DNA from 3 places in the Nonomuraea sp. KM90 genome. Region 1 is predicted to be linked to each of the others. Evidence: riboswitches for the same ligand, from Rfam matches in the RefSeq annotation. Region 1 holds a riboswitch; each other region holds the start of a gene.
The links. A riboswitch is a leader RNA that binds a small molecule or an ion and turns the genes downstream of it on or off. The one in region 1 is predicted to bind cyclic di-AMP.
Positions count from the first base shown of each region.

Region 1 (6,685 bases):
AGACGACCTTGACCTTCCCCTCCCGCGCCAGCTTCTGGATCGTGCCGTCCACCTTGGCATGCATGTCCTTGCAAATGGGACAGTCGAAGTCCTCGAACACGTCCAGCACGGGAGCCTCGCTCGCCAGGTCGGCCAGGATCATCGAACCGTCCGCCTGCCGGGTCAGCGTCACCCCCTCGGACGACACACCGGTCCCCGAGAAGAACGACAGCGCCCCGAGCACGACGATCGCCACGAACGCCGCCGCCACCGCCATCAACCGCTTCATCATCAGCCCACTCTCACCTCGTCGATCGCGCAGACCCTATCCGAAGGGGAAACAATGGCCGCATGAAGGCATACCTCCTTGACTCTGCCGTAGCGAGATACGTGTTCGAGCACACCACTCCACCCGACCCCCTGCTGGAGCAGCTGGAGAAGGAGACGGCCGAGATCGCGGGCGAGAACGCGGCGATGCAGATCTCCCCCGACCAGGGCCGATTCCTCACCATGATCACGCAGCTCATGGCGCCCCAGGTGGTCGTGGAGGTGGGCACGTTCACCGGATACTCGTCCGTGTGCATCGCCCGCGGACTGTCCGGCGGCACCCTGCACTGCTTCGACATCAGCGAGCGGTGGACGTCCGTGGCCCGCCGCTACTGGCACGAGGCGGGGGTGGCCGACCGGGTGACGCTCACGATCGGGCCCGCCAAGGAGACGCTCGCCACCTTCGACCAGACGGTCGACCTGGCCTTCATCGACGCCGACAAGGGCAGCTACCCCGCCTACTACGAGCTGCTGATGGACCGGCTGCGGCCGGGCGGGCTGCTGCTGGCGGACAACACGCTGCGCAGGGGCTGGGTAGCCGACCCGGCGCACGAGGAGATCACGACGGTCGAGATACGGCAGTTCAACGACCTGGTGATCGCGGATCCCCGGGTGAGCGTGCTCATGCTGCCCGTGGCCGACGGGATGACGATGATCAGGAAGAACTAGCGCGGGCCCTCGGGGCGGGCCTGCCGCCCCGAGGGGACACGATCAGACGATCTTGTGGATCCAGTTGTGGGCGTCGGGGCGGGCGCCGTACTGGATGCCCACCAGCTCCTCGCGCACCCGCATGGTGACCGGGCCGGGCGTGCCGTCGGCGACGGTCCAGGAGCGGTCGGCGCCCTTCACCACGCCCACCGGCGTCACGACGGCGGCCGTGCCGCACGCGAACACCTCCGTGAGCTCGCCCGACTCGCACGCGGACTGCCACTCGTCCACCGAGACGAGGCGCTCCTCGGTCTCCAGGCCCAGGTCGCCGGCCAGCTCCAGGATGGACTCCCTGGTGATGCCGGGCAGCAGCGTGCCGGTGAGCTCGGGGGTGACGAGCTTGTTGCCGAAGACGAAGAACAGGTTCATCCCGCCCATCTCCTCGACGTACTTGTGCTCGCCCGCGTCCAGCCACACCACCTGGTCGCAGCCGTTCTCCACCGCCTGCCGCTGCGCGACGAACGCCGCGGCGTAGTTGCCGCCGCACTTGGCGAAGCCGGTGCCGCCCGGGGCGGCCCGCGTGTACTCGGTGGACAGCCAGACGGAGACGGGCTTGATCCCGCCGGTGAAGTAGGAGGCCGCCGGCGAGGCGATGACCATGTACTTGTACGTCTTCGACGGGTAGTTGACCCCGAGCCCCGCCTGGGTGGCGATCATGAAGGGGCGCAGGTAGAGGCTGTGACCCTCGGTGGTGGGCACCCACTCCTTGTCGGTCTCGACGAGGAGCTCGAGCGAGTCGACGAACGTCTCCTCGGGCAGCTCGGGCATGGCCATGCGCAGCGCCGAGCGGTTGAAGCGGGAGGCGTTCGCGTACGGGCGGAACGTCACGATCGAGCCGCTGATCTGGCGGTAGGCCTTCAGGCCCTCGAACAGCTCCTGCGCGTAGTGGAAGACCGAGGTGGCCGGGTCGAGCGAGAGCGGCCCGTACGGCATGAGCCTGGCGTCGTGCCAGCCCTGCCCCTCGGTGTAGTCGATCGAGATCATGTGATCCGTGAAGGTCTGCCCGAAACCGGGGTTCGCCAGTACCTGCTCCCGCTCGGCCGCGGTGCGAGCGTGGTCGGATAGCTGCACGTCGAAGCTGAGCTTCTGAGCGATGGTCATGACGGAGGTCCTTCTCTCTGCGATCTACCGAAATCTACCGGAATCTGCCCACTGTCTGCGGATCTGCGAGCCGGTGGCGGTGAGCGGCCGTGGCCGGGAGGGCAGTCCGTACTTCCTATTGTCTCGCCATATGGGATGGCAAGCGGCCAATGGGGGTGATAAGCCCATTCCACGGCCGGAACGCGGACGCGAAAAAGCGCCTGGCGAGTCCTCTCGGACCGCCAGGCGCTGTTTCGGGGCTAGGCGGTCCTAGCCGGATACTCGCGCGGTGATGTCGTCGCCGATCTCGGTCGTGGTGCGGCCGGCCCAGCCGGCGAGGCGCTCCACGATGTCGTCGGCGACCGCCTGCTCGACCCTGGCCGCCTCGGCGTGCAGGCCCAGGTGGTCGAGGAGCATGGCGACGGACAGGATGGTCGCGGTGGGGTCGGCCTTGCCCTGGCCGGCGATGTCGGGCGCGCTGCCGTGGACCGGCTCGAACATGCTGGGCGTGGTCCGCTCAGGGTTGATGTTGCCGCTGGCGGCCAGGCCGATGCCGCCCGCGACGGCCGCGCCGAGGTCGGTGATGATGTCGCCGAACAGGTTGTCGGTGACGACCACGTCGAAGCGCTCCGGCTGGGTGACGAAGAACATCGAGGCCGCGTCGATGTGGCTGTAGTCGGTGGTGACCTCGGGGTATTCCTCGGCCACCCGGTTGACCGTGCGCTGCCACAGGTCGCCGGCGTAGGTGAGGACGTTGGTCTTGTGGACGAGGGTCAGCTTCCTGCGCGGCCGCGACTTGGCCTTCTCGAACGCGTAACGCACCACGCGCTCGACACCGTGGGCGGTGTTGAGCGACTCCTGGGTGGCGATCTCGTGCGGCGTGCCGCGCCGCATGGTGCCACCGGTGCCGGCGTAGAGGCCCTCGGTGCCCTCGCGGACGACGATCATGTCGATGTCCTCGGCGGGCGTGTCGGCCAGCGGGGTCTCGACCCCGGGGAACAGCTTGACCGGCCGCAGGTTGACGTAGTGGTCGAACTCGAACCGGAGCCGCAGCAGCAGGTCGCGCTCGAGGACGCCCGGCGGCACGCTGGGGTCGCCGATGGCGCCGAGCAGGATCGCGTCGTAGCCGCGCAGCTCGTCGAGCACCGCGTCCGGCAGCGTCTCGCCGGTGCGGTGATAGCGTGCGGCGCCCAGGTCGTAGTGCGTGGGCTCGATCTTCGTGCCTACGGCCTCCAGGACCTTGAGTCCTTCGGCCACGACCTCGGTGCCGATGCCATCCCCGGGGATGACGGCCAAGCGGATGTTACGCGACTCCATGGGCGGTACCTTACCGGCTCGTCTCGTCTGACGAACACATCATCTCATTTTTCGGACGTCCGGTTTTGAGGCATTTGCGACCTTTTGACCGTTTCGTTAGAGTCCGTCTGGCCTAATCCACGCAGCCGCTGCGTGGAGCCGGGGACCCAACTTTCCCCCAGGGGCGAATCGGCACCGCCGTAGGGCCGTCTTCCAGGCCCGAGCCCGTCAGCTAACCCGGTCGGCCGCATGGAAGGACAGTGTTCTGTCTCGCATCGCCATTGCCCTGGCGGCCGGTGTCGCCGGGCTCATCCTGGCCACCCCAGCCGCCCAGGCCGCCACCGACGGACCCCGGGCCACCACGGACAAAGACACCACCACCCTGACCGGCGCCGAGATCAAGCGCATCCAGGAGGCGCAGGCCCCCACGCCCGCCTGGAAGATCGCCCTCGACTACGCCATGGACAAACGCGGCACCCCGTACGTCTGGGGCGGGACCAGCAGGAGCGGGTACGACTGCTCCGGGCTCATGCTCAGGTCCTACGAAGCCGCGGGCATCGAACTGCCGCGCACCGCCCGCGAACAGTACGGGGCATTTTCCAGGAAAATCGCATGGAACGATCTAGAGCCCGGTGACCTGGTGTTCTTCAGCAACCTGGGTCACGTGGGGATGATCTCGAAGCCCGGCTACATGGTGCATGCGCCGCGCACGGGCGACGTCGTGAAGGAGGAGAAGCTTTCGACCTGGCGCAGACAGGCGTTCGTGGGAGCGGTCCGGCCGGATCCCAAGGGCGTGCGCCAGTGGACCGAGGTGCTGAAGCAGCGCCGGTCCTCCGCCCCGGCCACGCTCACCGCCACCCTCTGAGAAGCCGAGAGCGGCCCCGCGAGCCCGGGGCCGCTCTCTTTCAGGTCGCCTCAGGGGCTCTCTTCCAGGTCGTCAGGGCACGATCGGGGCGGCCAGGCGCTCCACGAAGCAGGGGTTCGGGTACTGCTCGGCGAGGTCCAGCGGCTCGCCGTGGAAATGACCGTGGATCTGGACATCGACGGGGTCGAAGATCCGCGGGCACGGGACGTCCGGGCGGAACCGGATCTGGTCGAGGTCACCGCCGATCTCGCGCAGCCTGTCGCAGGCGGCGAACGGGTCGGGGTGGTTACCGTCGTCCGGGTCGCAGATCAGGACCCAGCGCTGGGCCACACCACCGTGGTACTTGGTGATGGTCAGCTCGGCCGCCTGCGCGTGGGCGGGAGCGGCGAGCAGGGCCGCGGTGGCCAGCGCGGGGACGGCGACGGCGACGGCGCGGCGGATCGCGGTCAGGGAAGCGTGCATGGGGGGGAACCTCCTCATGGAATGGATACGCAGCGCGACGCTACCAGCACTCTCCGTATCCACAACGGCAGGTGTCCGTACCCCCTGTCCCAGGCGTAGCGTGGCGGCGGATCGACCACGACTTCACCGGGACGGGCATCGGACCCGGCGGCGCCAGGCCGTGGCGCTCAGCCGCCGTCGGTCAGCTGGTACGACGTGGGCTACCCGGAGGTCATCGAGCTGCGCGACAGGCTGTTCCCCGGGCGCGCAGGCCACGCCACGATCGGGTCATCGGTCACCGATCTGGCGTGGCTGGAGCGGGTCCCCGGCGACGCTCCCGCGCTGGTGGTCACCGAGGGCCTGCTCTACTACCTCGACCCGGCCGAGGGCGCCGCGCTGCCGCGGGCGATCGTGGAGCGCTTCCCGGGCCGGGCCTGTCGGCGGTGAGCGCGTTCGACCTCGACGGATTCGACCGCCTGTCGATCACGCACCGCATCTCGGCCTGGATCGTCGGCGCCCTGCCGGCGATGAGGCGGACGGCCGTGTTCTACCGGCTGGAGTTCTGAGGGGCGCCGCCGTTGTCGCGGCGGTCCAGCGCGGTCTGGACGGCCTCGGCCGCCTCGTCGTCGTGGTCTTCGGCACGGTTCCAGGCATACATCTCGTACATGCGATTCATCTCTTCTCGCGGGCGCGTTCCAGAATTCCTGAAGGGGGAAGCCGGACTCCGGTCGCGAATCCGACCGGGCCTGATCTCGTGGTCCGGGTCACGGACCGGACGAAGGGACTTAGTGGCCGACGCCAACGCCGCTCTCCGCGGCGGGTCGTCGACCTGCCCTAACAGGCCCCGCCGCGGCAGGTAATGAGTACGAGAACCTGGCGCATTACCCGTCACAGTACCCGAGCATGCTGCTTGGATGTCCTACTATCTCGCATCGTGAGACGCAAGGGGGCCGTCACCCAAGACGGGTGACGGCCCCCGGCCGGTGTGGGAGGTCAGTCCTCCAGGTCCACCGAACGGCCGCTCTCGGCGCCGATCTCGGCCCCGATCTGCTCGACGACCTCGGCGGGGATGGCGGAGTCGACGGTCAGCGCGATGAGCGCCTTGCCGCCCTTGACGTCACGGGCCACCTGCATCGAGGCGATGTTGATGTTGTGCTCGCCGAGCAGCCTGCCCACCACGCCGACGATGCCGGGACGGTCGGTGTAGGTGTAGAAGCACAGGTGGGCCGTCGGCTCGATCTCCATCTCGTAGCCGTTGACCTCGACGATCTTGGTGATCTGGCGCGGCCCGGAGAGCGTGCCGGAGACCGAGACCGTACGGCCGTCGGCGAGCACGCCGCGCACGGTCACCACGTTGCGCCAGTCGGGGCTCTCGGAGCTGGTCACCAGCTCGACGGTGATGCCGCGGTCCTTGGCCAGCAGCGGGGCGTTGACGTAGGTGACCTGCTCCTCGATCACGTCGGCGAACACGCCCTTGAGGGCGGCCAGCTCGATCACCCGCACGTCCTGGGAGGCGATCTCGCCGCGCACCTCGACGTCGAGCTTGGTGGCGACCTCGCCGGCCAGCGCGGTGAAGACCCGGCCGAGCTTCTCGGCCAGCGGCAGGCCCGGCTTGACGTCCTCGGCGACCGCCCCGCCCTGGACGTTGACGGCGTCGGGCACGAACTCGCCCGCCAGCGCCAGCTTCACGCTCCGCGCGACCTGGGTGCCGGCCTTCTCCTGGGCCTCGTGCGTGGAGGCGCCCAGGTGCGGCGTGGCGACGACCTGGTCCAGCTCGAACAGCGGGCTGTCGGTGCACGGCTCCTTGGCGAACACGTCCAGGCCGGCTCCCGCGACCCGGCCCTCCTTGATCGCCGAGTAGAGCGCGCCCTCGTCCACGATCCCGCCGCGCGCGACGTTGACGATCCGGACGGACGGCTTGACCTGGTGCAGCTCCCGGTCGCCGATGAGCCCGAGCGTCTCCTTGGACTTGGGCAGGTGAACGGTGAT
Region 1 is NZ_JBQQCB010000002.1:41,087-47,771, reverse strand. It holds gene ACTWPW_RS02695 (DsbA family protein) at 1-271, opposite strand, end outside; gene ACTWPW_RS02690 (O-methyltransferase) at 331-975, shown strand; gene ACTWPW_RS02685 (branched-chain amino acid aminotransferase) at 1,018-2,115, opposite strand; gene ACTWPW_RS02680 (3-isopropylmalate dehydrogenase) at 2,365-3,411, opposite strand; cyclic di-AMP (ydaO/yuaA leader) riboswitch at 3,511-3,652, shown strand; gene ACTWPW_RS02675 (C40 family peptidase) at 3,851-4,255, shown strand; gene ACTWPW_RS02670 (SSI family serine proteinase inhibitor) at 4,328-4,717, opposite strand; gene ACTWPW_RS02665 (hypothetical protein) at 4,913-5,143, shown strand; gene ACTWPW_RS02660 (hypothetical protein) at 5,140-5,262, shown strand; gene serA (phosphoglycerate dehydrogenase) at 5,690-6,685, opposite strand, start outside.

Region 2 (6,685 bases), on a different contig from region 1:
TCGCGTCATCGTCGGCTTGGATCTCCATTCTGGTACGGGCACGTGGACAAAACACAGGGGCCGGCGGGAAGCCGGCCCCTGTTTTGTGTGTGCGGAGGACTACTTGATCTTCACCACCACGGTCTTCGCGAACTTGTCCGCGAAGGTCAGGTGCAGCGGCTTGTCCCAGAGCTGCGATGCACCATTGAGGGCGTAGATCACAGCGGCGAGCAGGGGGCCGAGCAGAGGCACCCAGTAGAGGATGTAGCCGCCCACCGTCACGAGCGCCCGCTTGAGCGACACGTCGGTCGGCAGGCCCTCCGGCTGCACGTGCCCGCCGATCTGGACGACCTTGATGCCCATCACCATCTTGCCGACCGTCTGGCCCTTCATCTTGACCAGGAGGAAGTCGTAGGCGACGTAGATCAGGGTCGCGACGATCGAGACCACGAGGTAGTACAAAAGCCCGAAGGTGAGGCCGCTGGTGATCCCGGTGATGGAGCTGTAGGAGGGATAGAGCGGGGTGAGGACCAACTGCACCAGGAACAGCACGATGCCGAAGATGACACCGTCGATGATCCTGGCCACCAGCCGCTGCCACCACTCCGCCAGCGGCGCCGGCGCCCCGGGCGGCTGGACGCCGACCGGCTGGCCGTAGGGCTGGCCGTAACCGGGCTGCTGCCCGTAACCGCCCTGGCCGTAAGCCTGGGGCTGCTGCCCGTAGGCCTGGCCGTACTGCTGCTGGTCGCCGTACTGCTGCTGGCCGTAGCCGGGCTGGGCGTAGCCGGGTTGGGACTGCTGCTGCTGCCCGTAACCCTGCTGCTGACCGTAGTCAGGCTGGGACTGGGGCTGCTGGCCGTAGCCCTGCTGCTGACCGTAACCCTGCTGACCGTAGTCGGGCTGGGACGGCTGCTGCTGTCCATAGCCCTGCTGGCCGTAACCCTGCTGCTGACCGTACTGCGGCTGCTGGCCCGACTGCGGCTGCTGGCCGTAGCCCTGCTGCTGGCCGTAGTCAGGCTGGGACGGTTGCTGGCCGTAGCCCTGCTGGCCATAGTCGGGCTGGGACGGCTGGGACGGCTGTTGCTGCTGGCCGTAACCCTGCTGGCCGTAGTCGGGCTGGGACGGCTGCTGCTGCCCGTAACCCTGCTGGCCGTAACCCTGCTGCTGACCGTACTGCGGCTGCTGGCCCGACTGCGGCTGCTGACCGTAGCCCTGCTGCTGGCCGTAGCCCTGCTGACCGTAGTCGGGCTGGGCCGGCTGTTGCTGCTGACCGTAGCCCTGCTGCTGCTCATAGCCCTGCTGGCCGTAGCCGGGCTGGGACGGCTGTTGCTGTCCGTAGCCCTGCTGGCCATATTGCGGCTGCTGCTGGCCGTAGCCCTGCTGCTGGCCGTACTGAGGTTGCTGGCCGTAGCCCTGCTGCTGGCCATAGCCTTGCTGGCCGTACTGGGGCTGCTGCCCGTAGGCATCGTCCGCCCGGTAGCCGACCACAGTGACGTCGGGATCGGGCTCGCCGGGGTGGCGGCCCGTGTTCTGCTGCCCGTAGGGGGTGGCAGGCGCAGAATTTTCGCCGGATTCGTCCTGTGGATACGGCGGCTGTCCGGTGCTCACCGTGTCACCTCGCTTCGAGTGCGCATGTGGCACGTGTCAGGACACATGCCTGTGCTGCCCAACGTATCGACATAGGTATCAACAATCACCTTTCCATCTGGTCAAGGTCCGCGTCACCCGATGTCAGATGGAGCAGCATGCGGGTGTTGCCCAGGGTGTTCGGTTTGACGTGTTCCAGGTCGAGGAACTCCGCCACACCCTCGTCGTACGAGGCCAGCAGTTCGGCGTACACCTCAGGGGAGACCGGTGTGCCCTGAATCGGGCGAAAGCCATGCCTCGCGAAGAAGTCGACCTCAAAAGTCAGGCAGAATACACGCCGCAGACCCAGATCCTTCGCCTGCTGTATGAGAGCTGAGACGATCCGATGGCCGACGCCCATCCCCCGGCACTCGGGGTCCACGGCAACGGTGCGGACCTCGGCGAGGTCCTCCCAGAGCACGTGGAGTGCGCCGCAGCCGACGACCTGTCCGCCCAGCTCGGCCACCCAGAACTCCTGTACGTCCTCGTACAGGGTCACCGTGGCCTTCTCCAGGAGCCGCGGTCCCGCGCCCGCGTAGGTGTCCACCAGGCGCCTGACCGTCCGCACGTCGGGCGTGCGGGCACGCCGGACCACCACCGCGGTCTCGGGCACTGTCAGTTCGGCCACCTGCTCCATGGCTCTCCAGAGTACAGATGTCATTACGGCTCAGCCCTAACTCCCATCTCTGGGCTCATCCTGTTACATCCCGTTGCCATGCGGGCACGCACCCCGCGGATCTCTGCATTCGGCCCCATCGACGGCAAACAGGACATAAAGTCGGTTCTGCACGAGCGTGCACGAGATCACCTTGTGACCCTTCGGTTGTGAAACCTCTACAGACTCGGCAGTTCTGGTTGAGCACGAACCCGGAGTGCATTAGTGTCCTGCGACGATGTTCCCCGCGTATCGCGACGAGGGGGACACGCCCAATCCCCGCGAGGGGAGCCGGGGACCCGCCGGTGGCGTCACCCGACGCCACCACTGGGGTGAATCCGAATCATTCGGTAGGGCTGCTCCGGCCCGAACCCGTCAGCTAACCCGGTAGGCGTCTATGAGAGGAGCTGGTTGGTGGAGCTCACGCTCAACCGTGGGGGGAAGGCGGCGGGCAAGCACGCCCGCCCTCCGGAACGGGCCCGGCGACCGCGCCGCTTCGGTGTGGTAAGTGTCACAATCGCCGCGCTGCTGATAGCCATCCCCGTCGGTTCGGCGTCCGCGGACCCCAAACCGTCGCTCCAGGACCTGGCCAAGCAGGTCGAGAAGATGCACACGGAGATCGAGACGCTGTCCGAGGAGTACAACGGCCAGCGGGAGAAGCTCAAGACCGCCAAGAAGGCCTCCGAGGCCGCGCAGAAGACGCTGGCGACCAGTGAGGCCGATCTCGAGGCCAAGCGCGCCAAGGCCGCCCTGCTAGCCGAGAACGCCTACATCACCGGCGGCCTGGGCAAGGCGCTGGCGTTCGCCACCTCCGAGGATCCCGACACCTTCCTCGACCGCGCCGCCACCACGTACGTGCTCGAACAGCAGCAGGGCGAGGAGGTCAACCAGGTCGCCAGGGCCAGGGAGGCCGCCGAGCGCGCCAGAGCCGGCGCCAAGACGCGCATCGAGGAGGTCCAGGAGCTCGTCTCCGAGCTCGACACCAAGCGCGACAAGATCACCAAGCTGGTCACCAAGGTCGAGAGCAACCTGTTCCAGCGGGCGCTGGGCGAGGCCGGCCGGCCCGGCACGCGGGCGGTGCGCGTGAACCTGCCGATCATCGGCGGCGGCAAGGCGGCGCAGGCCGCCCGGTGGGCGCTCACGCAGCAGCTCAAGCCGTACGTCTGGGGCGCAGAAGGCCCGAACTCCTACGACTGCTCGGGCCTGGTCATGGCGGCCTACCAGCAGGTGGGCATCTCCCTGCCGCACTACACGGGCAGCCAGTGGACCGCCGGCAGGCACATCTCCCGCGAGGAGCTGCGGCCGGGTGACCTGGTCTTCTTCTACAACGACCTGCACCACGTGGGCATCTACCTCGGCGGCGGCATGATGGTGCACGCGCCGCAGACCGGTGACGTCGTCCGCATCGCCTCGATCGCCCGGCGGCCGTTCGCCGGCGCCGTCCGCATCGCCGACTGAGCCCCGGGCACCGCCCGCCGCTAGATCAACTGGCGGCGGGCAGCCCAGGCCACCGCCTCGATCGCCGTGGCCACGCCGATGCGGTCGCAGATGCCCCGCAACCTCCGGCGTACCGTCCGCCCGCTGATATCCAGTCGTCTCCCCACCCGGTCGACCGTGACCCCCTTGGCCAGCTCCGCCAGCAACGCAAGGTCCGCATGGCTCAGCTCAACACCTTCAGTGAGCACATCCATCGGGAGCCCTCCCCCCCAACAGCAGAACTTGGACCGATCGACCCGGCCAAAGTTGCTCCTCGCAGACGGTAAACGCATCCTGGAAAGGTCGTCAAGCATGACAATCTCCACCCTTGACGAGCACTATTGACATGATCCGAAATATGTGACGTACTCGCGATATGTCGGCACCGATCGTCGCCCGATGAGTGATCTCGTCGAGTCTTCTCCAGCTCCGGATCCGGCGTCGATGAGCGCGGCGGACGTCCTGGGTTTCGACCCGTTCGACAAAGGGTTCCTGCGCGATCCGTACGCCCGTTATCGCGAGATGAGCGCGCGCGGGCCTCTCTTCCGCACGCGCGGCGGGCTGCTCGTCGCCACCACCCACGAGCTCTGTACGGTGCTGCTGCGCGACCCGCGTTTCGGCCGCGGCTCCGCCGAGGCGAACCGGAACAACCCAGGTCAGCCCGTCGAATCGTTCCTGTGGCTGGACCCGCCCGACCACACCAGGCTGCGTGCCCTGGTGAGCAGGGCCTTCACCCCGCGCATGCTGGAACGGCTCCGCCCGCGGATCGAGGCGATCACCGCCGAGCTGGTCGCCGGGTTGCCCGAGGAGGCCGATCTCGTGTCCGGCCTGGCGTACCCGCTGCCGGTCATGGTCATCAGCGAGATGCTCGGGGTGCCTCCGGAGGACGAGGAGCGCTTCCGCGGCTGGAGCGAGATCCTGGCTCGCGGCCTTGACCCGATGCTTACAGACGACCTCGTATCGGAAACCGGGCGCGCCAGAAGGGAGTTTCGCGACTACTTCCGCGAGCTCTCCGCGATCCGGCGCGAGCGCCCCGGGGACGACCTCCTGAGCGCCCTGACGCAAGTACGGGAGCTGACCGAGGGCGAGCTGCTGGCCACCTGCGTGCTGCTGCTCGTGGCCGGGCACGAGACCACCGTCAACCTCATCGGCAACGGGGTGCTGCACCTGGCCCGGCACGGCCTGCTGGCGCACGCCGCGGAGCGGCCCAAGCAGGTGGTCGAGGAGGTGCTCAGGTACGACCCGCCGGTCCAGCTCACCTCCAGGCTCACGATGGAGGACGTGGAGCTGGCCGGCGTGCCGGTGCCCAAGGGCACCCTCGTGATGGCGGTGATAGGCGCGGCCAATCGCGACCCGGCGGCCTTTCCCGATCCCGACCGCTTCGACGTCACCCGGGAGCCCGGGCGGCACCTCGCGTTCGGGCTCGGCATCCACTTCTGCCTCGGCGCCACGCTGGCCAGGATGGAGGGCGAGATCGCGCTGTCCGCCCTGGCCGCGGCGGCGCCCAAGCTGGAGCTGGCCGACCCGGCGCCGCCGTACAAGGAGAACGTGGTGCTACGCGGCCTGGCCGCGCTGCCGGTGCGCCTGCCCCGGCCCTAGTGGGTGGGCTTGACCAGCGGGAACAGGATGGTCTCGCGGATGTTGCGGCCGGTGAAGGCCATGATCATCCGGTCGATGCCCGCCCCCATGCCACCCGTCGGCGGCATCGCGTATTCGAGCGACTGCAGGAAGTCCTCGTCGAGCTGCATCGCCTCCAGGTCGCCCCCGGCGGCCAGGAGGGACTGCTCGACCAGGCGGCGGCGCTGCTCGATCGGGTCGTTGAGCTCGGAGTAGCCGGTGCCCAGCTCGGTGCCGAAGCCGATGAGGTCCCACTTCTCCGTCAGCAGCGGGTCGTCGCGGTGGGTGCGGGCCAGCGGCGAGGTCTCCAGCGGGTAGTCCATGACGAACGTGGGCTGGACGAGCGTGTGCTCGACGAGCGCCTCGAACAGCTCCTGCACGAGCTTGCCCGAGCCCCACTTCGGGTCCCAGTGGATCTCGCGATGGTCGGCCAGCTTGCGGAGCTCCTCCAGAGTGGTGGAGGTGGTGATGTGCTCGCCCACGGCCTGCGAGACCGCGTCGTAGAGGGTGACGCGGGGCCACTCGGCGATGCCGAGGTCGATCTCGGTGCCCTCGTGCACGACCACAGAGGTGCCCAGGGCGGCCATGACGGCCTTCTGGTACATCCGCTGGGTCAGGTCCGCGATGCCGTTGTAGTCGAGGTAGGTGCCGTAGGCCTCGACCATGGTGAACTCGGGGTTGTGCGTGGAGTCCGCGCCCTCGTTACGGAAGTTGCGGTTGATCTCGAAGACCTTCTCGATGCCGCCGACCACGAGCCGCTTGAGGTAGAGCTCGATCGCGATGCGGAGGTAGAGCTCCATGTCGTAGGCGTTGATGTGGGTCTTGAACGGCCGGGCCGTGGCGCCGCCGTGGATCGGCTGCAGCATCGGCGTCTCGACCTCGAGGTAGCCCTCCTCGTGCCAGAAGTCGCGCACCGCGCGCACCGTGGCGCTGCGGACCCGCGCCATCTTCCTGGCGTCGTCGTTGACGATGAGGTCGACGTAACGCTGGCGCACTCGCGCCTCGGGGTCGGTGAGGCCGACGTGCTTCTCCGGCAGCGGGCGCAGGCACTTGGCGGTGATCTCCCAGCTCTCGGCCAGAATCGACAGCTCGCCCCGGCGGGAGGTGATGACCTCGCCGCGCACGCCCACGTGGTCGCCCAGGTCGACGTCGCGCTTCCAGCGGGCCAGGGACTCCTCGCCCACCTTGTCGAGCGAGATCATGACCTGCAGGTCGGCGCCGCCGTCGCGGAGCGTGGCGAAGCAGAGCTTGCCGCCCACGCGGTTGAGCATGACGCGCCCCGCGACCGCGACCGTGTCGCCGGTGGCGGTGTCGGGCTCCAGGCCCTGGTAT
Region 2 is NZ_JBQQCB010000026.1:4,899-11,583, forward strand. It holds gene ACTWPW_RS25565 (RDD family protein) at 100-1,587, opposite strand; gene ACTWPW_RS25570 (amino-acid N-acetyltransferase) at 1,673-2,242, opposite strand; cyclic di-AMP (ydaO/yuaA leader) riboswitch at 2,520-2,669, shown strand; gene ACTWPW_RS25575 (C40 family peptidase) at 2,675-3,718, shown strand; gene ACTWPW_RS25580 (LuxR C-terminal-related transcriptional regulator) at 3,739-3,951, opposite strand; gene ACTWPW_RS25585 (cytochrome P450) at 4,136-5,335, shown strand; gene lysX (bifunctional lysylphosphatidylglycerol synthetase/lysine--tRNA ligase LysX) at 5,332-6,685, opposite strand, start outside.
Region 2: another riboswitch for cyclic di-AMP. It lies ahead of ACTWPW_RS25575 (C40 family peptidase); the one in region 1 lies ahead of ACTWPW_RS02675 (C40 family peptidase).

Region 3 (6,685 bases), on a different contig from region 1:
GCCGATCAACGGCTGGACGCTGAGGTTCCCCCTCGCCCGGGGGCAGAGCGTCATCTCGGACTGGAACACCGACCTCACCCAGAGCGGTGACATGATCACCGCCGTCAACGCCACCCACAACGGCGCCATCGCCCCCGGCGGCAGCGTCACCATGGGCTACCTCGCCCGCCACACGGGCGACGCGTCCCTGCCGAGCCGGTTCTCCCTCAACCGGGACGCCTGCGCCGTCAACCGCTGAACCTCAGGAAGCCACCGAGCACGAGGAGGGCCGCCGCCACGTTCGCGGTGGCCCTTCTCGGACGCGTCGGGGTCACCCGGGGAGCGCATTCCTGTCACAGCTCGCCGACCTGTCCTGTCCAGAGGGGTGTAATCACGCGACGACGGCAAGGAGTGCATCATGGACACCCGCGCTTACCTCTTGGGCGAGACCTCCTGATGCACGCCATCCTCCACACGGTGGGGATATCGGTCGGCTGCGCCCTGGCCCTGGCCCCGGCGCTGCTGCCCTTCGCCCGGCCCGCCAGGAGATGGCCGCACGTCGTCATGGCGCTCGGCATGGCGCTCGGGCACCTGGGCGGCCTGTTCCTCCCCGCCGGGGTGCTCGCCCTGCTGACCGCCGGCTGGCTCTGCGGCTCACCCTCGCGCCGCGCGGAAACCGGTCACCACATCCAGGACTTCGTGGTCATGTCCCTCCTCCTGGTGCTGACGGCGTTCGACGACCCCACGCCCGCCGGCACCTCCTCACCGGCGCACTCCCACGGGGGCGGAGCGCTGACCGCGGTGGCCCTGGTCATCGGAGTGGCCTGGACCTGCGCCCGGCTCATCCACCTTCTCCCCGGGCGGAGCCCGGACCGCAGGACGCTCAGCCAGAACGCGTGCTCGGCCGGAATGGCGGCCAGCATGGCCTTCATGACCGCGCTGGCCCTCTGACGCGCGGGCGGACGTACGCGGCGCCCCTCAGCGTCGTAGCGCGACCAGTTCGCCCTTGCCGACGTTGATCGTGGTGACCGTCAGGCCGGGCTCCTGCCGGAGCAGGTCGTGCAGGGGGGCGATCTCCTCGGGGTGGGACAGGGCGTTGTCGGCCACGAGGATGCCGCCCCGGCGCAGGACGCGATACGGATGGGGCCACCAGGACGGGTACTCGGGGCGTTCGGCGTCGAGGAAGAGCAGGTCCACCGCCCCGTCGGGCAGGTCCGCGAGGACGGCGCCGCCGTCGGCGACCCGGAACTCCACGTGGTCGGCCAGGCCCGCCTCGGCAGTCGTGCGCCGGGCGTGGGCCTGCGCCTCGGCGTCGGTGTCGAGGCTGAGGACGTGACCGCCTGCGGAGCGGGCCGCGTCGGCCAGCCACAGCGTGGACACGCCGCGGGAGGTGCCGATCTCCACGATGTCGCGCGCGTCGATGCTCTGGGCCAGGAACCAGAGGAACTCCCCGGCGTCGGGCTCCAGCACCCGCCACCGGTCCAGCCTGTCCTGCTGGGCGGCGTCGTGCCGGGCCGCGGTCTCGTTCAGGTCATCGATGATCTTCCGTACCGTCGCGTCCACGGGTAGGAGTCTGCCCTACCGCTCGCGGAGGCCGCGCACCATGGTGGCGAAGGCGTCGGTCCAGTGACGGAGGGACTCGTCGGGGTCGCCGAGGGCGCCGCGCAGGTCGAGGCTGCACAGCCCGTGCGCCAGGGCGTTGAGCCGGACGGCGAGGTCGTGGGGCTCGGCGGGGGCGAAGGCGCCTTCCCGCACGCAGCGGGCGACGGCGGCGATGAGGGTGTCGAAGGTGGGCTGGATCCGGGCGGCGGCCTCGGCGTCGGGCTGGAACCCGGGGATCGGCCGGCCGAACATGAGCTCGTAGAGGTGGGGGTTGGCCAGGGCGTTGGCGCGGTAGGCGTGGCCGAGCGCGAGGAGGTCGGCGACCGGGTCCTCGGTGCGGGGCACGGCTTCGAACGCCTGGGCCAGACGCTCGAAGCCGGCCAGGAACATCTCGCGGACGAGGCCCGCCTTGTCGCCGAAGAGCTGGTAGACGGCCATGGTGGACACGCCTGCCTGCTGTGCGACGCGGCGGGTGGTCAGCGCGGCCGGGCCCTCGGAGGCCAGGAGCCGGCCGGCGGCGTCGACGAGCTCGTGGCGAAGCTCCTGGTGGTCGCGCTTTCTCGGTCTTGCCATAGTGGCCAGCTTATCATAACGTTGTTATATAACAACGGTTTGAAACCCCTTCGGAAGGGACCAGCACCATGTCCGACCTGCATGTCGTCCTTGGCGCGACCGGCGCGATCGGCTCGGCCGTCGTCGCCGAGCTCACCGCCCGGGGCCGCCGGGTCCGCGCCGTCAGCCGGAGCGCGAACCCCGGCCCCCACGAGCTGCGGGCCGACGTCACCACCACCGAGGGCGCCATCGCCGCCTGCCAGGGTGCCGCCGTGGTGTACCAGTGCGCGCAACCGAACTACGCAAGCTGGGCCGCGGAGTTCCCCGATTTCACCAGGACGGTCCTCGCCGGGGTGGAGGCCGCCGGTGCGAAGCTGGTCATGGCCGACAACCTGTACGTCTACGGCCCCGTGACCGGCCCCATGACCGAAGACCTGCCGTACGCCGCCACCAATCCCAAAGGCCGCGCCCGCATCGAGGTCGACGACCTGATCCTCGACGCCCACCGGGCCGGGCGCATCCGCGCCACCCTCGGACGGGCCTCCGACTACTACGGCCCCGGAGGCGTCAACACCGTCATCGGCCCGACCGTCTTCGCCGCCGCCCTGGCCGGCAAGACCGCCCGCTGGGTCGGCGACCTCGACCAGCCGCACACCATCGCCTACCTGCCCGACACCGCCGCCGGGCTGGTCACCCTCGGCGAGCGCGCCGAGGCGGACGGGCGCGCCTGGCACCTGCCCGCCGCCGAGCCCATCACCGGCCGCGCCTTCCTCGACCTCGTGTGGGCCGCGGCCGGCGGCACGCCGAAGAGCGCCGGGCTCGGGCGGGGGATGCAGCGCCTCGTCGGGCTGTTCCACCCCATGGTCCGCGAGTTCGGGGAGACCTGGTACCAGCGGGACCGGCCGTTCGTCTCCGACGACTCGGCCTTCCGGAAGGCGTTCGGACCGGTCGACGTCACCCCGCACCCGGCGGGCGTGGCCGCGACGCTCGACTGGTATCGGCAGCACGCGTAGCCCGCTCTCCCGGAGCGAACACAACGGGTGGCGCAGGATCTCTCCTGCGCCACCCGTTGTCCCTTGACCATCGCACCTGGCAAGGAGCGTGCGGCCTGCCTGGGATCAGGCCTTGTACTGGGGGTAGCCGTAGCCGACGACCTGGGACTTGGGCCGGATGCGCTGCTCGACCTTGCCGTTGCCGGTGTTGCCCTCGATCGTGGTGATCGTGCCGTTGCCGTTGTCCTGCTTGACCAGGCCCACGTGGTCGATGCCCGTGGTGCTCTTGCCGTTCCAGTCGAAGAAGACGACGGCGCCGGGCTTGGCGGTCGTGCCCCAGTGCTGGTTGGTCTGGAACCACTTGGCATAGGTGACGGTGTAGGCGTCCCAGCCCATGCTGGGGCGGACGCCGGCCTTCTCGCCGACCCAGGAGACGAACATGGCGCACCACGGAGCGTTGGCGTAGGCCCGCACACTCCCGCCGTCACGGGTGATGGTCTCCTGCGCCCGGGGCGAGGACATGTACCAGCTGTGGAACGGGGTGCCACCGCCCGCGGCGTTCTCGGCCACGCCGATCTGCGACTCGGCGACCTTCAGCACCGACTGCGCGGACACCTGACCCGCGGACTTCTGCGCCTGGGAGTCGTCGGCGGCGAAGGCCGGACCGGCGGCGAGAACGGCACCCGCCGCCACGGCCGCCCCGACGGCGAACCGGGTGAGGCTCGCGGGCTTCAGGGCACGGGAAAGGGTGTACTTGGCCATTACTTGGATTGCTCCTCGCTTCCATGCCGCCTACCGGGTTAGCTGACGGGTTCGGGCGTGGAAGTGCCCTACGGAGCGCTCGGATCAGAGCGCGCCGATTCACCCCGAAAAAAGGTGGGTCCCCGGTTCCGCTGCATTCACGGATTCGGCGGGCCGCGTCACACATCCCTGCACGTCCGTGCTGGTGAGACGCGGTCTCGACAAATGAACGGCGTCACGCGACAAGTGCTTGTCGGCAGGTCGTACGCCTTGAGTCCTCAAAGGTAAGCGAATCGCATAGAAAGATGCAAGCCGGGCCCTGGGAAAGGCAACAGGATCCCCTGTGACATAGGCGATCGCGACACAATTCTTTACCCAAGCAGCATGGTGGACGGGGTTTAGGAGGGCAAAAGAGGTCGCATCACGAGTATCACAAGTCACAGCCGTTCCGGACCGGCGACCAGGGCGGCGCCGGAAACTTTACCCAGCCCCGGAAGCCCTTGCCGGCGCGGCTTTTCGGGCTCGTTCCCGCCGACGAACATGGGGCTTCGCTTTGCCATACTTGCTCCCACTTTAGGGAGATCTGTACCTTTACTGGGCGCGGTCCGCCGCGCCCGCCGAATCCGCGACCCCGCGGAGCCGGGGATCCACTCTTCGGGGTGAATCGGACGCCGGCCCGAGCCGCGCCCGTAGGGGCGACTTCCAGTCCCGAACCCGTCAGCTAACCCGGTAGGCGGCATGGAAGAAGGAGTCGACATCCCCATGCTCAAGCCTCAGCTTGCCGCGATCGTCAGGAACCGCCGCCCCGCCGAGCTCTTCGCGCTGGCCGTCGGAGGCGTGATCCTGGCCGCGACCACCGCCGTCACCGGCGCGACCGGTACGGTGCTCGCCTCGCCCACCGGTCACGGCACCACCGTGCAGGCGACCCAGCACAGGACCCAGCAGCTCACGTACGGCCTGGACATCTCCAACTACGAGCCCCAGTACGACTGGGCCGCCAGCCCCGCCCAGTTCGGCATCATCAAGGCCACCGAGGGCACCGGCTTCCGCGACGCCTCGTTCGCCCGGCACTGGCGTGAGCTGGGCGACAAGGGCATCGTGCGCGGCGCGTACCACTTCGGGCACCCCGGCAACGACCCCATCGCCGAGGCCGAGCACTTCCTGTCCGTGGTGAACGCCCAGCCCGCCAAGGCCGGCGACCTGCTGGTCCTGGACCTGGAGACGACCGACGACAGGTCCGTCGCCCAGGTGAACGCGTGGGCCAAGGCGTGGCTGTCACACGTGAAGGCCAGGACCGGGATCACCCCGATGTTCTACAGCGGCTGGAACTTCGCCGACACGTACGGCAAGGGCCTGGCCGAATATCCCCTGTGGGTCGCCCACTACAGCCGGGCCAAGGGCGCGCTCACCCCGCCCGCCGACTGGAAGTCCTGGACCATCCACCAGTACACCGACTCCCCCATCGACCAGAACGTCTCCGCGCTGACCCCCGGCCAGCTGCGCGACCTGGGCAGGCACGCCGCCTGACCGGCGCGTGCCTTCCCGTCTGCCCTTCCGCCTGGGAGGGCACGCGCCGCAGAGCAAGCACCGCAGAGCAAGCACCGCAGAGCAAGCACCGCAGAGCAAGCACCGCAGAGCAAGCACCGCAGAGCAAGCACCGCAGAGCAAGCACCGCAGGACGTGCGCCGCAGGACGACTCGCCGCCGCGACGAAGAGCAGGGCGGCGGTGGCGAGCGAGGCCGGGGCGGGGCCGGGCAGCGCGTCGCCGCGAACGGTGCGCCGCCCCGCTGAGACGGTCGGGGCGGCCGGAAGGCCGGGAGCGGCAGCCCGATCCCGGCCTCCCGGTGGGTCACTCGAAGGTGAGTGAGTCGATGGTGACGGTGCTGTTGCCGCCGTACCAGAAGCCCATCGCGAGCTGTCCGGGGGACGCGCGGTTGATCCCGTTCGCGGACATCGGAAGCCTGATGTCCTTGTACGCGGTGGTGATGGCCGGACGGCCGCCGCCGTCGAGCGTGAAGTCGCCGAACGCCTTGGTCACCCCGCCGAGGCCGAGGTGGAAGTGGGCCTGCTCGCCCCCTGCCGCGCCCTTGATCCGGACGACGAGATGGGTGTACGCGGACAGGTCGGTGTACACGTCGCTGCCGAACCAGCCGCAGTTGTCGTACCGCAGGCTGAGCGCCCCGCCGGACACGGCGCCGGAGCCGCCGCCGTTGAGGAAGCAGTTGCCGCCGGTCCACCTGCGGAGGTCGTTGCGGGCGGCGGACGGGTACGCCGGGTTGCCGTCGAAGTCGTCCACGACCAGGCCCGCGGACGTCGCCGGAAGGGTGACGACGGTGACGGGCGCCGACGCGGCGGAGGTGTTTCCCGCGGCGTCGTACGCCCTGACGGTGTAGGTGTAGGAGGTCGCGGGGTTCAGCCCGGTCTCGGTGAAGGAGGTCGTCGCCGAGGTCCCGACCTGGGTGGCGCCGCGGTGGATGCGGTATCCGGCCACGCCGACGTCGTCCGTGGCCGCCGTCCAGGACAGGGTGACCGAGCTCGCGGTGCGTGACGGGGAGGTCAGCCCGGTGGGCGTGGTCGGCGCCGTGGTGTCCTGGCCGCCGCCGCTGCCGACGGTGACCGGGCCGAGGCCGAGCCAGCCGTCGGCGCCCTGGGTGGCGTTGGCGAAGCGGAGCTTCTTGGCGTTCGAGGAAACGGTCTCCAGCGGGTTCTTCACCCGGAGGACCCACTGGTAGCCACCGTTGGGGACGCCGGAGAGGTTGACGCCGGCCTGGAAGTACTGCGGGTGGCCGTAGTCCAGATAGGTCGGGTCCGAGCCCACA
Region 3 is NZ_JBQQCB010000171.1:10,918-17,602, reverse strand. It holds partial or broken gene ACTWPW_RS57965 (PQQ-dependent sugar dehydrogenase) at 1-238, shown strand, start outside; gene ACTWPW_RS57960 (hypothetical protein) at 457-930, shown strand; gene ACTWPW_RS57955 (O-methyltransferase) at 958-1,542, opposite strand; gene ACTWPW_RS57950 (TetR/AcrR family transcriptional regulator) at 1,558-2,154, opposite strand; gene ACTWPW_RS57945 (NAD-dependent epimerase/dehydratase family protein) at 2,223-3,146, shown strand; gene ACTWPW_RS57940 (CHAP domain-containing protein) at 3,252-3,887, opposite strand; cyclic di-AMP (ydaO/yuaA leader) riboswitch at 3,900-4,048, opposite strand; cyclic di-AMP (ydaO/yuaA leader) riboswitch at 4,472-4,616, shown strand; gene ACTWPW_RS57935 (glycoside hydrolase family 25 protein) at 4,629-5,393, shown strand; gene ACTWPW_RS57930 (fibronectin type III domain-containing protein) at 5,716-6,685, opposite strand, start outside.
Region 3: another riboswitch for cyclic di-AMP. It lies ahead of ACTWPW_RS57940 (CHAP domain-containing protein); the one in region 1 lies ahead of ACTWPW_RS02675 (C40 family peptidase).